Regions from separate parts of the Rhizobium sp. TRM95796 genome, predicted to be linked through region 2. Evidence: riboswitches for the same ligand, from Rfam matches in the RefSeq annotation. Region 2 holds a riboswitch; the other holds the start of a gene.

Region 1 (7,518 bases), on a different contig from region 2:
AAGGCGGCGCTGGACCATAAGATCCAGCCGGATTTGGCGTAATCGGTCATCAGCCGGCTGGGATGGCTCAGCCAGACCGGCCAGCGGCCCATCTGGCCGCCAGCCCAGGCGTCGAACTGCAATCCCATGATGACGGAAACCGCGACGATGAGCGGTAGGGCGAAATAGGGCCTCAACAGCCCCGTCGCCCTGAGTTCTGCCAGCGAAAAGCCTATCCGGGGCGTCGTCGTCATGGTCATGCAGCAGTAACCTCCCTCGGGGCGTTACGCCGCGAGGGTGAGGTACTCCTCGAGGATCGCGTCGCCCATTTCCACGGTGCCGACCTTCTTGCAGCCTTCGGCCATGATGTCGCCGGTGCGGATGCCCTTCTCCAGCACATTGGCGATGGCCTTTTCCAGCGCATCGGCTTCCTTGATCATAGCGAAGGAATATCTCAGGCACATGGCGAAGGAGGCGATCATGGCGATCGGATTGGCGATGCCCTGGCCGGCGATATCCGGCGCCGAGCCGTGCACGGGCTCATACATCGCCTTGCGCTTGCCGGTCTTCGGATCGGGCGCGCCGAGCGAGGCGGACGGCAGCATGCCGAGCGAACCCGTGAGCATCGAGGCGATGTCGGAGAGCATGTCGCCGAACAGATTGTCGGTGACGATGACGTCGAACTGCTTCGGCCAGCGGACGAGCTGCATGCCGCCGGCGTCGGCCAGCATATGCTCGAGCTTAACGTCGGGATACTTCGCCTTGTGGGTCGCCGTCACGACCTCGTTCCAGAGCACGCCCGACTTCATGACGTTGCGCTTCTCCATCGAGCAGACCTTGTTGCCGCGTGTGCGCGCAAGCTCGAAGGCGACCGAGGAAATGCGTTCGATTTCGAACGTGTCATAGACCTGGGTGTCGATGCCGCGCTTCTGGCCGTTGCCGAGATCGATGATTTCCTTGGGGCTGCCGAAATAGACGCCGCCGGTCAGCTCGCGGACGATCAGGATATCGAGACCTTCGACGATCTCGGGCTTCAGCGAGGAGGCGTTGGCGAGCGCCGGATAGCAGATCGCCGGACGAAGATTGGCGAACAGCGCCAGATCCTTGCGCAGGCGCAGAAGGCCGGCTTCCGGGCGGACGTCATAAGGAACAGAATCCCACTTCGGGCCGCCGACCGCGCCAAAGAGAACGGCGTCAGCGGCCTGCGCCTTTTCCATGTCTTGTTCGGAGATCGCCGCGCCATGGGCGTCATAGGCCGATCCGCCGACCAGGCCTTCGTCGGTGACGAAACCGGCGTCGAACTTCTCGTTCATCGCGGTGATGAACTTGCGGACTTCGGCCATGGTTTCCTGGCCGATGCCATCGCCGGGGAGAAGGAAAAGCTTGCGTTCGGACATGTGCCGCCACTTTCGGTTCGGAGGTTGAAGACTGCGGCCTCCATATCCCTGCATTTGCGGCATTTCAAGCCGTCGGGACGCTCTTGCGGTTCGGCTGTCGCCGTCATATCGTTGTACGATACAACTATTGGGAGGGAGCATGCGGCAAGAGATCGACGCTATCCGCCAATCGTCGAGACGGCTGGTGCGGGAGCTCGGCTTTCTTCGACGAGGGCTCGCCGGCACGACCCTGTCGCCGTCGGCGGTTCACACGCTGGTCGAACTGATGCAGACGGACCTGACCGCCAAGAATCTCGCATCGCTGTTGCTGCTGGAAAAGTCCAGCGTCAGCCGCCTTCTTGCAAAGCTTTCGGAAGACGGATTGTTGGCGGAGGAGAGCGACGACGGGGACAAACGGAGAAAAAGGCTCTTCCTGACCGACAAAGGCGTGGCGCTCGCCGCCGCCATCGATCGCTATGCCGACAATCAGGTGTCCCGAGCGTTGACCACGTGCGATCCCGGCCGGCGCAGACTGATCCGCGAGGGGCTGAACGCCTATGCCGATGCGCTTGCGGAGGTCAGGACCGGCGCTTCGTCTGCGCCTCCCGAGGTCGAAATCGTCTCCGGCTACAGACCGGGCTGCATCGGCGCCATAGCCGGGCTTCACGCTCGCTATTATAGCCGGCGGTGGAAGTTCGGAGCCGCCTTCGAAGCGAAGGTCGCATCCGGATTGGCGGAGTTCATCGGCCGCGCCTCCAGGACCTGCAACGAAATCTGGCTGGCTGTGCAGGGCGACGACATCGTCGGTTCGGCGGCCATCGACGGCGAGGATCTCGGCGATGGAAAAGCGCATCTGCGCTGGGTCATCGTCGAGGAGCGGATGCAGGGGCGAGGACTGGGGCGTCGTTTCATGCAGCGGGCGCTCGAATTCTCCGACAGAAACGATTTCAAGGAAATCCACCTCTGGACATTCGCCGGCCTCGACCCCGCCCGCGCCCTCTACGAACGATCGGGCTTCAAGTTGCAGGAGGAATGGCTGGGACATCAGTGGGGCGCGGAGGTCAGGGAGCAACGTTTCATGCGCACCCGTACGCTCCCTCGCTGACGCGGCGAACTTGCCAGAGTGAAAAACTCCCTTTACAGAGAGAACCGCTCTAACGGGGTGCTGCGATCGGCAACGATCGTCGGCTGAGAGGTCCCAAGACCAACCCGAAGAACCTGATCCGGTTAGCACCGGCGGAGGGATTAGACGGCACGATATCTCAGCGCCCTATTCCCGTTTGTTGAAACATGAAGGAGGCGCTGATGCGCAACGCGACCCTGTATTCTCTGGCGGCCCTCGCCGCTTTCTCCCTCGCCCATCCCGCTTTTTCGGCCGAGAAGACGCTGACGATCTACACTTATGAAAGCTTCACCTCGGAATGGGGTCCCGGCCCCAAGGTGAAGGCGGCGTTCGAAAAGACCTGCGCCTGCAAGGTGGATTATGTCAGCCTCGGCGACGGGGTGGCGCTGCTGACGCGGCTGAAGACCGAGGGAGACAAGACCAAGGCCGACATCGTGCTCGGCCTCGACAACAATCTGGTGCAGGAAGCGCGCGACACCGGCATGTTCGCCGATCACGGCGTCGACACCACCCGCGTCGCGATTCCCGGCGGTTTCAGCGATCCCGTCTTCGTGCCCTATGACTACGGCCACTTTGCCGTGATCTACGACACCGAGACGATGAAGAGCCCACCGAAGAGCCTGAACGAGCTGGTCGAGGGCAATCCGGACGAGAAGATCGTCATCGAAGATCCCCGCACCTCCACGCCCGGTCTCGGCCTGCTGGTCTGGATGAAGGCGGTCTATGGCGACAAGGCGGGCGAGGCCTGGACGAAGCTCAAGCCGCGCGTGCTCACCGTGACGCCGGGCTGGTCGGAAGCCTATGGGCTGTTCACCAAGGGCGAAGCGCCGATGGTGCTGTCCTACACCACCTCGCCGGCCTATCACATGATCGCCGAGAGCCAGAACCGCTACCAGGCCGCCGCCTTCTCCGAGGGACATCCGATCCAGGTCGAAGTCGCGGGCATGGTGAAGACGACGAAAGACGCGGAGCTCGCGCGCTCCTTCCTCAGCTTCATGATCTCGCCCGAGTTTCAGGACGTCATTCCCGAGAACAACTGGATGATGCCGGCCGCCAAGACATCGGCGCCGCTCAACCCGGTGTTCGGCAAGCTGGTCAGTCCGGAGAAGACGCTGGTGATCGCGCCGGAAGAGGTCGCGGCCCAGCGGAAAGCCTGGATCGACGAGTGGCTGGCCGCCATGAGCATGAAGTAAGCCGGCTCATGATCCGCGCGCGCGAGGACAGGGTCTGGATCTCGGCCGGCTTCTTCAGCCTGGCCGGCATCCTGCTGTTCGTCGCGCTCGCGGCGGCCGGCCTTCTGGCCGCCGCGCCGGAGGCCTCCTACCCGCCCCTGACCTATCTCTGGCATCTGACGGCGTTTACGCTCTGGCAGGCCTTTCTGTCGATGGCGCTTTCGGTGGCGTTCGCCGTTCCTGTGGCGCTGGCCTTGGCGCGTCGACCGTCTTTTCCGGGGCGCGGTTTCGTCGTTGCGCTAATGGTCCTGCCTTTGGGGCTGCCGGTGCTGCCGGCGGTGTTCGGGCTGGTCGAGATCTGGGGGCGGCAAGGGCTCGCCAATGACGCGCTGGTCTGGTTCGGGGCTCCGCGACTGTCGATCTATGGTCTCTCCGGCATTCTGATCGCCCATGTGTTCTTCAACCTGCCGCTCGCCGTGCGGTTTCTGCTGACGGGCCTCGACGCGACGCCGCGCGACGAATGGCGGCTCGCCGCCAGTCTCGGCTTTTCCCGGCTCTCCCTTTTCCGGTTTGTCGAGGGGCCGGCGCTCCTCAAAGCCTTGCCTGGCGCGGCGGGCCTGATCTTCATGCTGTGCATGACCAGTTTCACCATCATCCTGACGCTGGGAGGCGGTCCGGCGACATCGACGCTGGAAGTCGCGATCTATCAGGCTCTGAAATTCGATTTCGATCCGGCACGAGCGCTGGCGCTCACATTGCTGCAGATTGTTTTGACCGGCTTCGTTTTCCAGGTTCTTCGTCTCGCGCCTGACGTTGAACACGCCCGCTCGACGCTGTCGTCACGGCCTTTCCGACCGGATGCGCGAGGCGCCTGGGCACTGGGAGTCGACAGTGTGATCATCCTCGTCTTCACCCTGTTCGTGGCCGCGCCGCTCGTCGCGGCGGCGTCTGCCGGAGTAAGAGCGGATCTATTCCGTCTCGTCTCTGATCCTCTCTTTCACCGCGCGCTGTCGATAAGCCTCGTCATCGCCATATCTTCAGGGCTTCTCTCCACCCTGCTCGGCTATACGCTGCTCCAGGCGCGGCGGCGGTTTGCGCCGGGATCGCTGGCGCGGCGGAGCCTCGGCCTCACCGACTTCATCCTGCTGCTGCCGCCGCTGGCGCTGGGGGCAGGCTGGTTCGTGCTGACGCTCCGCCTGGGATGGGTCGGCGTCGGCGCGCCCTTCGCCGTCATCGTCATCAACGCGCTGATGGCGATGCCCTTCGTCGCCCGCGCTTTGGGGCCGTCGCTCGACAGCCATGTCCATCGCACCGAGCATCTGGCGCTCAGTCTGGGGGTGACCGGGTGGAACCGGCTGCGGCTGATCGATTGGCCGGCGCTGAAGACGCCGCTTCTTACCGCGCTCGCTTTCGCCATGGCGCTTTCGCTCGGCGATCTCGGCGCCATCGCCCTGTTCGGCGACGACAATTTCATCACCTTGCCGGCCCTGCTCTACGCCAAGCTCGGCAGCTACCGCGGCACGGACGCCGCCGGTCTGTCACTGATCCTAGGCCTTGTCTGTCTCGCGCTGATGGCGCCGGCGTTGAGGTCTTTTTCTGCGGAGGGGGCGCATCATGGTTGATTTCGGGAAAGACTCGCTCGATCTCAAGATCGACGATCTCGGCATCTCCTTCGGCGCGCGGAATTTCCGCTATCGACTTCACATCGAAGGACCTGGCGTCGTCGCGGTCACCGGGCCGTCGGGCGCGGGAAAATCGACGCTCTTTCATCTGCTGGCCGGATTCGAGACGCCCGAGCGCGGCCGGATCGTCCTCAATGGCGTCGACGTCACCCATCTGCCGCCGGGACGCCGTCCGCTGACCTATGTATTTCAGGAACACAATCTCTTCGCTCACCTCAGCCTGTTCGACAATGTCGCGCTCGGGATCAGCCCTGCCCTGCGGCTCGACGCGGCGGCGCGGGCGGAGGTGTCGGCGGCGTTCGAAGCCGTCGGTCTCGCCGGCTTCGAACGCCGCAAGCCCGCCGATCTCTCCGGCGGCGAGAAGCAGCGTGCGGCTTTCGCCCGCGCGCTGCTCAGGAAGCGGCCGCTGCTGCTGCTCGACGAACCGTTCGCCAGTCTCGACGAACGGCTGCGCCGGGAGATGGGCGACCTCGTCCGGTCCATGCAACGATCCGCGGCGATGATCGTTATGATGATCACACATGACCGGAGCGAGATCATGACTATCGCCGATCGGGTCGTGGGGATCGACCATGGCGCCATTGCTTTTGCGGGATCCGCCGCAGAGTGGACAAAGACCGGCGAAATCACGGATAAAGCGGCGTCCAGCCTCAAATTCGACTGATTTTGTTAAGAATTTGACGGCGTCGGCATATCAGATTGTGCTATGCAACACGTCGTGAAATCGGCTAATGGTGCCCCGTCCGGTTGAATACGGGCAAGAAGAGGACAGCGCTCTGACAGTCGGAAGCAGGAGATCGAGCGGCGACCAGAGACCTGGCGGACGAAATCGTCGTGCGCGCCGGGACAATCTGTTGCGCGCCATCGCCTTGACGGGAGTGACGTTGTTCGCCTCGGGCTGCCAATCCATCCTGGAACAGAGCTACGAGCCCAATATCGCGCCTTCCACCTCGCCGCAAATCGTCGATGAAGTGCAGAAGAACGATCCTCGCGCCGAGCTGGGCGCGCGCGAGCATCCGCGCATCGTCGCCTCCTATGGCGGCGAATATCACGATCTCAAGACCGAACAGTTGGTGGCGCGCATTACCGGCGCGCTGACCGTGGTGTCGGAAAACCCGGCGCAATCCTATCGGATCACCATTCTCAATTCACCGGCTATCAATGCTTTCGCCCTGCCCGGCGGTTACGTCTATGTGACGCGCGGGCTTCTGGCTCTGGCCACCGACGCGTCGGAAGTCGCCGCCGTGCTCAGCCATGAGATGGCGCATGTGACCGCCAATCACGGCATCGAGCGCCAGCAGCGCGAGGAAGCCGCGGTGATCGCCAGCCGCGTGGTCAGCGAGGTGCTCTCGTCCGAAATCGCAGGCAAGCAGGCGCTGGCGCGCTCCAAACTCCGCCTTGCCGCCTTCTCGCGCAATCAGGAGCTCCAGGCCGACGTCATCGGCGTCCGCATGCTCGGCGAGGCGGGCTATGACCCCTACGCCGCAGCGCGCTTTCTCGATGCGATGGCGGCGTTCCAGAAGTTCAACGCCGGAACGGACGGCGCGGGACTGGGCCTCGACTTCCTGTCGAGCCATCCGTCGACGCCGCAGCGCGTCGAGCTTGCGCGCATGCATGCCCGACAATTCGGCATGGAAGGCAAGGCAGGCGATCGCGGAAGCGACTATTTCCTCGCCGGCATCGATGGACTGCTCTATGGCGACAGCCCGCAGGAGGGCTACGTGCGCGGCCAGTCCTTCCTGCACGGCAATCTCGGCATACGTTTCGACACGCCGCCCGGCTTCCGGATCGACAACAAGGTCGACGCCGTCATGGCGACAGGCCCCGGAGATGTGGCGATCCGCTTCGATCTGGTGGACGACAATTCCGGCGGCAGCCTCGCGGCCTATATTTCCAGCGGCTGGGTGACCGGTCTCCTGCCCGAGACGGTTCGAATCTCGACCGTCAACGGCATGCCGGCTGCGGTGGCGCGGGCCTCGGCGGAGCGGTGGGATTTCGACGTCACCGTGGTGAGAGACGGTCAGAAGATCTATCGCTTCCTAACGGCGGTGCCGAAAGGGCAGGACGCGCTGTTGAAATCGACGGCGGATCGGCTGCGCGCGACATTCCGCCGCATGAGCCCTTCCGAGATCGCCTCGCTCAAGCCGCTGCGCATTCGCGTCATCGAAGCAAAGGCCGGCGATACG
Region 2 (7,518 bases):
CCGTCTGCCTGAGAACGAGCGCGAGGCTTTTGTCGACGAGGTCAATCTGGCGATCGAGGCCTGCAGGCCGTTCGACCGCGAGGCCTTCCTCGAAGGTCACATGACGCCCGTATTTTTCGGCTCGGCGCTGCGCAATTTCGGCGTCCGCGATCTCATCAATGCGCTCGGCGAATTTGCGCCCGCGCCGCGCGACCAGGTGGCCGACACCCGCACGGTGCATGCCGCCGAAGACAAGATGACCGCCTTCGTCTTCAAGATCCAGGCGAATATGGACCCCAACCACCGCGACCGCATCGCATTCGCCCGCGTCTGCTCGGGCAAGATCGAGCGCGGCATGAAGGCGAGGCTCGCCCGCACCGGCAAGCAACTGGGCCTGACGGCGCCGCAATTCTTCTTCGCCTCGCAGCGCCAGCTCGCGGATACCGCCTATGCCGGCGACGTGGTCGGCATTCCCAACCACGGCACCCTGCGCATCGGCGACACGCTGACCGAAGGGGAATCACTGGTGTTCCAGGGCGTGCCGAATTTCGCGCCCGAGATCCTGCGCCGCGTGCGGCTGGAAGACGCCATGAAGGCCAAGAAGCTCAAGGAAGCGCTGCATCAGATGGCTGAGGAAGGCGTCGTGCAGCTGTTTTCGCCGGAGGATGGCTCGCCGGCGATCGTCGGCGTGGTCGGCGCGCTGCAGCTCGACGTGCTGAAGGAGCGTCTGTCGGCGGAATATACGCTGCCGGTTTCGTTCGAAATGTCGCGGTTCTCGGTCTGCCGCTGGATCTCGGCCGAAAACCCGGCCGATCTGCAGAAATTCCTGGATGTCCGCCGCGGCGACATCTGCCGCGATCTCGACGGCGACCCGGTGTTCATGGCGCAGGACGGCTTCTCGCTTCGCTATGAATCGGAGCGCCATCCCGCCATCAAGATGATCGCCATCAAGGAATATCATATTCAGAAGGCGGCATGATCGAAGGCCGCCGAAAGTCCGGCGGCTAGCCGTCAGGCGGTCAGGTCGTTCAGGAAATCGTCGCACCAGCGCTGGACCGTCTGCTTTTTCAGGTGCTCCATCATGCCGCTCCAGCGCTCCTTGCGCTCGTCGAGCGGCATATGGATGGCCCGTGCGATGGCGTTGGCCGCGCCTTCGATGTCATAGGGATTGACGAGCAGCGCGCCCTTGAGCTCGCGCGCCGCGCCGGCGAAGCGTGAGAGAACGAGAACGCCGGGATCTTCCGGGTCCTGCGCCGCGACATATTCCTTCGCCACCAGGTTCATGCCGTCGCGCAGAGGCGTCACCAGCCCCACCCGCGCCAACCGGTAGAGGCCTGCGAGCACCGGACGGGCGACGGAGCGATTGATGTAGCGGATCGGCACCCAGTCGACCGTGCCGAGCGCGCCGTTGACGCGGCCCGCCTGTTCGGCGACCGTGCGCTGCATCGCCTCATATTCAGGGACTTCGGAGCGTGATTTCGGCGTGACCTGGAGATAGGTGACCTTGTTGTGCTGGTCGGGATTGGCGGTGACGAATTTCTCGAAGGCGTCGATGCGCTGGGTCAGCCCTTTGGAGTAATCGAGCCGGTCGACGCCGATGATGAGGTTGCGGCCTTCGATACTGGCGCGGGCTTTCGTGACCATCGCATGCTTGGCGGCGCGCCGCGCATAGGCGGCAAAAGCCTCCGTCTCGATACCGATCGGATAAGCCCCGCCCTTGAAGATACGACCGAAGGAAGACAATCGTCCATCGTCCAGTCGCTCACCAATGCCTTCGCGCACCAGCCCGCCGGCGAAATTGTCGAAGTCATGATCGGTCTGGAATCCGACGAGATCATATTCCGCCAAGCCCTTCATGATTTCCTCATGCACCGGCATGGTGAACAGCACGTCGGCGGGCGGCAGCGGAATATGCAGGAAGAAGCCGATGCGATTCTTGACGCCCAGCGCGCGCAATTCGATCGCGAGCGGGATCAGGTGATAGTCATGCACCCAGATGACGTCGTCGGGCTCGAGCATCGGCGCGAGCTTGGCGGCGAAGAAACGGTTGACGCGGAAATAGCCGCTCATTTCCTTGCGGGCATATTCGGCGAGATCAAGCCGATAATGGCAGATCGGCCAGAGCACGCGATTGGCGAAGCCGTGGTAATATTCCTCGACATCGCGATCCGTCAGATCGGTCAAGGCATAAGTGATGTTGCCCTGCTTCTGGATCGTCAGCTCCGCCGGCTCGTCTTCGCCGGACGACTTCCCGGACCAGCCCATCCAGATGCCGCCGCGCTCCTTGAGCGCGGCCTGCAGCGCGACAGCGAGACCGCCGGCGGGAGCCGTCCCGGTTTTGTCGGGAACGGGAACGCGGTTTGAGACGACCACAAGTCTGCTCATGGCGAAAATCCTTTCATGCGGAAATGTATCAGGAGCGGGCGGCCAGAGCCGACAGAGCCGCTCTGAGGGATCGGGGTGACGGAAGCCGCCATTGCGCCGTGGTTTCAGCGGGGGTTTCGACGATGCGGATCGAAGCGCCGCCATGCGCATTGACCGCTTTGAACATCGCCTCGTCGGTGACGTCGTCGCCGATCGCCACCGGAATGCGGCCCATAAACGGCGGCTCATGCAGAAAGGCCTGCACAGCCCGACCCTTGTCGGCGCTGTCGGGCCGGATCTCGACCACCATCTTGCCGCGCTGCAATTCATAACCGGGGCCGATCGCGGCGAGCGCCGCCTGCATGGTGACGTCGACTTCCATCGCATAACAGGGAGCCTGGCGATAATGAATGGCCACGGCGGCGGTCTTGTCTTCGAACAGCACACCCGGCCAGGCCTTGGCGGCGCGAGCCAGTTCGCGCTTGGCGTCGTCGAAGGCGGGCGTGGGCGCGCTTCGCGTGATGCGGCCGTCGGCGCAGCGACGCTCAACGCCATGCAGACCCGCAATCGGAAAGCGGCGCGGCTCGAACAGGCGATCGGCATAGGGCAAGGCCCGCCCGGTAACCAGCGCCATGGCGCCGCCTAGCCTTTGCGACAGGCGATCGAGGATCCCCGGCAAGTCCGGAGGAATTCGGATCGCGTCGGGAGTGGCGGCCAGATCGATCAGTGTGCCGTCGATATCCAGAAAGAGCGCATATCCCAGCGGATTGGAATCGATGTCCGAAAACACATCTTCAACCGCACGGCCAACGTCGAACATACCAGCAAACCCTATAATTTCCGCTTCGGTCGTCCCGCTCTGTTCAGAGCCCAATGCTCCCCAGTGTCGCAACGCCGATGACGACGCTAAGTTCCTCCATGCGTCGCGAAAAGTTTTTCGGATGACAGGCCAGTTTAAAGCTGGCATATCTCGGTGTGTTGAGAGACAGGGGCGTTCGTCGCAAGACGGGCTGAGAAGCACCCTTCGAACCTGAACCAGATAATGCTGGCGGAGGGAGTCGCTCGGATGATCCGCCCGCGCGACAAGCGCACTCCCATCGGATCGTTCCTGCCGCTTGCCCCGCTGGAAAGGGGCAAGATGACTGATTTGACCACTCCCGGCGCCTATCTCGAAGCGATGCGCGCTGAAGCGCCGCTCGTTCACTGCATCACCAATTACGTGGCGATGAACATCGCCGCCAACAGCCTGCTTGCGGCGGGCGCATCGCCCGCCATGGTGCATGCGGCGGAGGAGGCCGGCGAATTCGCGAGCTTCGCCGCAGCGCTCACCATCAATATCGGCACGCTGTCGCCCGACTGGGTCGAGGGCATGACGGCTGCTGCGCGCGGCGCGCGCGAAGCGGGCGTTCCCTGGGTATTCGATCCCGTCGCGCATTTCGCCACCGCCTATCGGCGACAGGCGACAGAGGCGCTGATGGCGCTTCGGCCCGATATCGTCAGGGGCAATGCATCGGAGATCCTGGCGCTGGCCGGTGGTCAAAGCACTGCCAAAGGCGTCGACGCCCGCGACCCCGTGCATGCGGCGGAAGAGGCAGCCCGGCGGCTGGCGGGCGAGCGGGACACGATCGTCGCCGTCACCGGCGAGACGGATTTCGTCACCGACGGGGTGCGCGCGTTGAGGATCTCCGGCGGTTCACCCCTGATGCCGAAAGTGACGGCGCTCGGCTGCTCGCTGACCTGCATGATCGGCGCCTATGCCGGCGTGAAGGGCGCCGATCTGTTCGATGCGACAGCGGCGGCGCTCGCCTACTTCGCCGTGGCGGGAGCCCGCGCCGAAGCCGCCGCAGAGGGACCAGGCAGTTTCTCGGTCCATTTCCTCGATCAGCTCGCGCTCGTGGATGGCGCAGCGCTCGATGCGGCCAACCGGATGGAGGTCGCATGAACCGCTTCGATCTCTCGCTCTATCTCGTGCTGGATCCCGTGCTCTCCGAGCCCCTCGGCGTGATTGAAACGGCGCGCCGCGCCGTGCGCGGCGGCGCGACCATGGTTCAACTGCGCGACAAGACGGCGACGACCGAACAGCGGATCGAAACCGGGCTTCTCCTCAAATCCGTGCTGGCCGGCAGCGGAGCCCGGCTGATCGTCAACGACGACGTCGAGGCGGCCATGGCGATCGCCGCCGACGGCGTTCATATCGGTCAGGGCGATCTCGATCTGCGGGCGGCGCGCGACCGCATCGGCGACGACATGCTTCTCGGCCTGTCGATCGGCAGTGTGGCGGAAGCCGAAGCGCTCGATCCCACGCTGGTGGATTATGTCGGCGTCGGTCCGGTGTTTCCGACAGCGACAAAACCGGACCATCCGCCGGCGATCGGTCTCGACGGGCTTCAGGCGGTCATTCGCGCCACGCATCTTCCCGCCGTGGCGATCGGCGGCGTGAAGATTGGCCATATCAGCGCGATCCTGGCCAGAGGCGCCAAAGGCGTCGCCGTCGTGTCGGCGATTTGCGGGCAGCCCGATCCGGAAGTCGCGGCGCGCACGCTCCGCGCGGAAATCAGCAGGAGCCTGGTATGATCGCCAATGTCTTGTCGATCGCCGGCTCCGACCCCTCGGGCGGCGCCGGCATCCAGGCCGACCTCAAGGCCTTTTCCGCCCGCGGCGTGTTCGGCATGGCGGCGCTGACCGCCTTGACGGCGCAGAACACGCAAGGCGTCTCGACTGTACACGCTTTGCCCGCCGATTTCGTGGGCGAGCAGATCCGCATGGTGTTCTCAGACGTGCGCGTCGATGCGGTCAAGATCGGCATGATCGCCAATGCGGAGATCGCCGCAGCCGTGGCGGAAGCGCTTCGCCTTTACTGCCGCGCGCCCGTGGCGCTCGATCCGGTGATGATCGCCAAGGGCGGCGCGCCGCTCCTCGACCCCGAGGCGATGGAGACGGTGCGGCGGGCGCTTCTGCCGCTCGCCACGGTCGTCACGCCCAATCTGCCGGAAGCAGCGGCGCTGCTCGGCAGGCCGGAAGCGCGGTCGCGCGAAGAAATGGCGGCGCAGGCCCGCGCTCTTCTGGCGCTCGGGCCGCAGGCGGCGCTCGTCAAGGGCGGGCACCTTGATGACGACGAGAGCCCGGATGTGCTGGCGACATACGGAGGGCTGCAGTGGTTCGAAAGCCGGCGCGCGCCGACGAAAAACACCCATGGCACCGGCTGCTCGCTGTCGAGCGCCATCGCCGCTGAACTCGCCAAGGGACAGGCTATTTCCGAAGCCATATGCGCCGCCAAGGACTGGCTCCGCGGCGCGATTGAAGCCTCCGGCCAGCTAAGCGTCGGCGCGGGCCATGGGCCCATCCATCATTTTCATCATCTCTGGACCGAACAGGACATTCCCCGATGAGCAAGCCGATTGCAGAACAGACCGTCATCGTCACGGGAGGGGGTCGCGGCCTCGGCGCGGCGATCGCCCGCGCTTTTGCGCGCGAAGGCGCCAATGTCGTCATCAACTACCGCAACAGCCGGGAGAAAGCGGAGGCGCTGGCCGAGACGCTGGGCCCAAAGGCGCGGGCGATCCGCGCCGATGTGCGGAATGCAAACGACGTCGAAGCGTTGATCGAAGCCGCGAAGGACGCCTTCGGCGGCGTCGATACGGTGGCGCACAACGCGCTGGCCGATTTCAGCTTCAACGGAGAGGCGAGAGACAAGCTCGACCACCTATCCTGGGAGGCGGTCAATGCGCATCTGGAGACCGGCCTCAAGGGCGCGCTCAACCTGATCCGGGCCGCCAGACCCGGCTTGGCGTCGCAAGGCTCCGGGCGGCTGGTGTTCATCGGCACCAATCTGTTTCAGAACCCGGTCGTGCCCTATCACGACTACACCGCCGCCAAGGCCGCGCTCCTGTCGCTCACGCGCACGGCGGCCAAGGAGCTGGGGCCTGACGGCATCACCGTCAACATGGTCTCGGGCGGCTTGCTGCGGATGACGGATGCGAGCGCGGCGACGCCCGAAGCCGTGTTCGATCTCATCGCCGCCAATACGCCGCTGCAGCGGGTGACGACGCCGGAGGAAGCCGCCGACGCAGTGCTGTTCTTCGCCAGCCCCTGGGCGCGCGCGGTGACGGGCCAGAACCTGATCGTCGATGGCGGGCTGGTGTTCGGCTGAGTTCAGTCGCCTTGGGAGCCGGGGAGATCGCCGATCTCTCCGATCCACGGCGCGGCCGAACGGGTCCATTTCTGGCGGCCGGGTTCGAGTTCAGCGCGCTGGTCGATGCTGCCCCAGCGGATACCCCAGGTCTCGAAGGCCGCGCCCTGGCCTGTGGTGAAGATGGGAGAGCCGCAATTGGCGCAGAAATATTGAAGGCGAATGGCGCCGCTGCCGCCGCGTTTCTCATAGACCTTGGGCGGCTCGCCGGTCTGGCGGATCCGGTCTCGCCCGGTCAGCGCGGTGACGCGGAACGGCGAGCCGGTCAGCGACTGGCAATCGGTGCAATGGCAAATGGAGACGCGCTCCGGGTCGATCTCCGCCTCATACGACACCCGGCCGCAATGGCACCGTCCTGTGATCTGCATGGTCCACTCCTTGCTGTGACTGGACAATGCGGCAGGGCGGAAAAATGTTCAATGCTCAGCTTTCGAGGCCGATGACCTTTTCAAAGGCTTCCCAGCTCTCATCCATCGCATAGGCGCGATTGATGAAGGGAATGCTGAAATGGCCGTAGATCAGCGACAGCTGCCATTCCGCCGTCTCTTCGTCCACGCCGGCAACCTGCTGGAGATAAAGAACCGAGGCGAGCCCTGTGCGATCGACGCCCGACATGCAGTGCACCAGGATCGGCTTGGGCGCATCGCGCATGATGCGGGTGAGATCGGCCATCTGCACGGCGTTCAGTTCTCGGGCGGCCGACATGGCGAAATCGACATGATGAAGACCCAGAGCCTTGGACTCGTTGATCTCGTCGACATACCAGCTCGAACCCTTCTTGCTGGCGCCCCGCAGGTTGATCACCGTCTTGATGCCGTAAGTCCTGGCGTAATAGGCGATATCGGCGGCGGAAGGCTGCGCCGAGCGGTAGAACTCGCCGGGGATGACCTCATGAAAGTTCCCGCGCAGGAATTGCTGGCCGAGGAATAAGCCGCCGGCGAGGACCAAAAGGCCGACGCCCAGCGCCGTTCGCTTGAAGAGCCGCT

Evidence for each region. A riboswitch is a leader RNA that binds a small molecule or an ion and turns the genes downstream of it on or off. The one in region 2 is predicted to bind thiamine pyrophosphate.
Region 1: linked by a shared signal. The riboswitch ahead of thiB (thiamine ABC transporter substrate binding subunit) and the one ahead of thiM (hydroxyethylthiazole kinase) in region 2 are both predicted to bind thiamine pyrophosphate.

Annotation. Positions count from the first base shown of each region.
Region 1 is NZ_JAOXHE010000008.1:103,329-110,846, forward strand. Features, by position in the region: gene OCK01_RS16950 (phosphatase PAP2 family protein) at 1-239, opposite strand, end outside; gene leuB (3-isopropylmalate dehydrogenase) at 264-1,376, opposite strand; gene OCK01_RS16960 (bifunctional helix-turn-helix transcriptional regulator/GNAT family N-acetyltransferase) at 1,516-2,460, shown strand; TPP riboswitch at 2,504-2,617, shown strand; gene thiB (thiamine ABC transporter substrate binding subunit) at 2,661-3,671, shown strand; gene OCK01_RS16970 (thiamine/thiamine pyrophosphate ABC transporter permease ThiP) at 3,680-5,272, shown strand; gene OCK01_RS16975 (ATP-binding cassette domain-containing protein) at 5,265-5,996, shown strand; gene OCK01_RS16980 (M48 family metalloprotease) at 6,064-7,518, shown strand, end outside.
Region 2 is NZ_JAOXHE010000012.1:141,082-148,599, forward strand. Features, by position in the region: gene OCK01_RS22715 (peptide chain release factor 3) at 1-958, shown strand, start outside; gene otsA (alpha,alpha-trehalose-phosphate synthase (UDP-forming)) at 991-2,364, opposite strand; gene otsB (trehalose-phosphatase) at 2,393-3,163, opposite strand; TPP riboswitch at 3,321-3,417, shown strand; gene thiM (hydroxyethylthiazole kinase) at 3,482-4,285, shown strand; gene thiE (thiamine phosphate synthase) at 4,282-4,917, shown strand; gene thiD (bifunctional hydroxymethylpyrimidine kinase/phosphomethylpyrimidine kinase) at 4,914-5,732, shown strand; gene OCK01_RS22745 (3-oxoacyl-ACP reductase) at 5,729-6,493, shown strand; gene OCK01_RS22750 (GFA family protein) at 6,496-6,900, opposite strand; gene OCK01_RS22755 (dual specificity protein phosphatase family protein) at 6,956-7,518, opposite strand, start outside.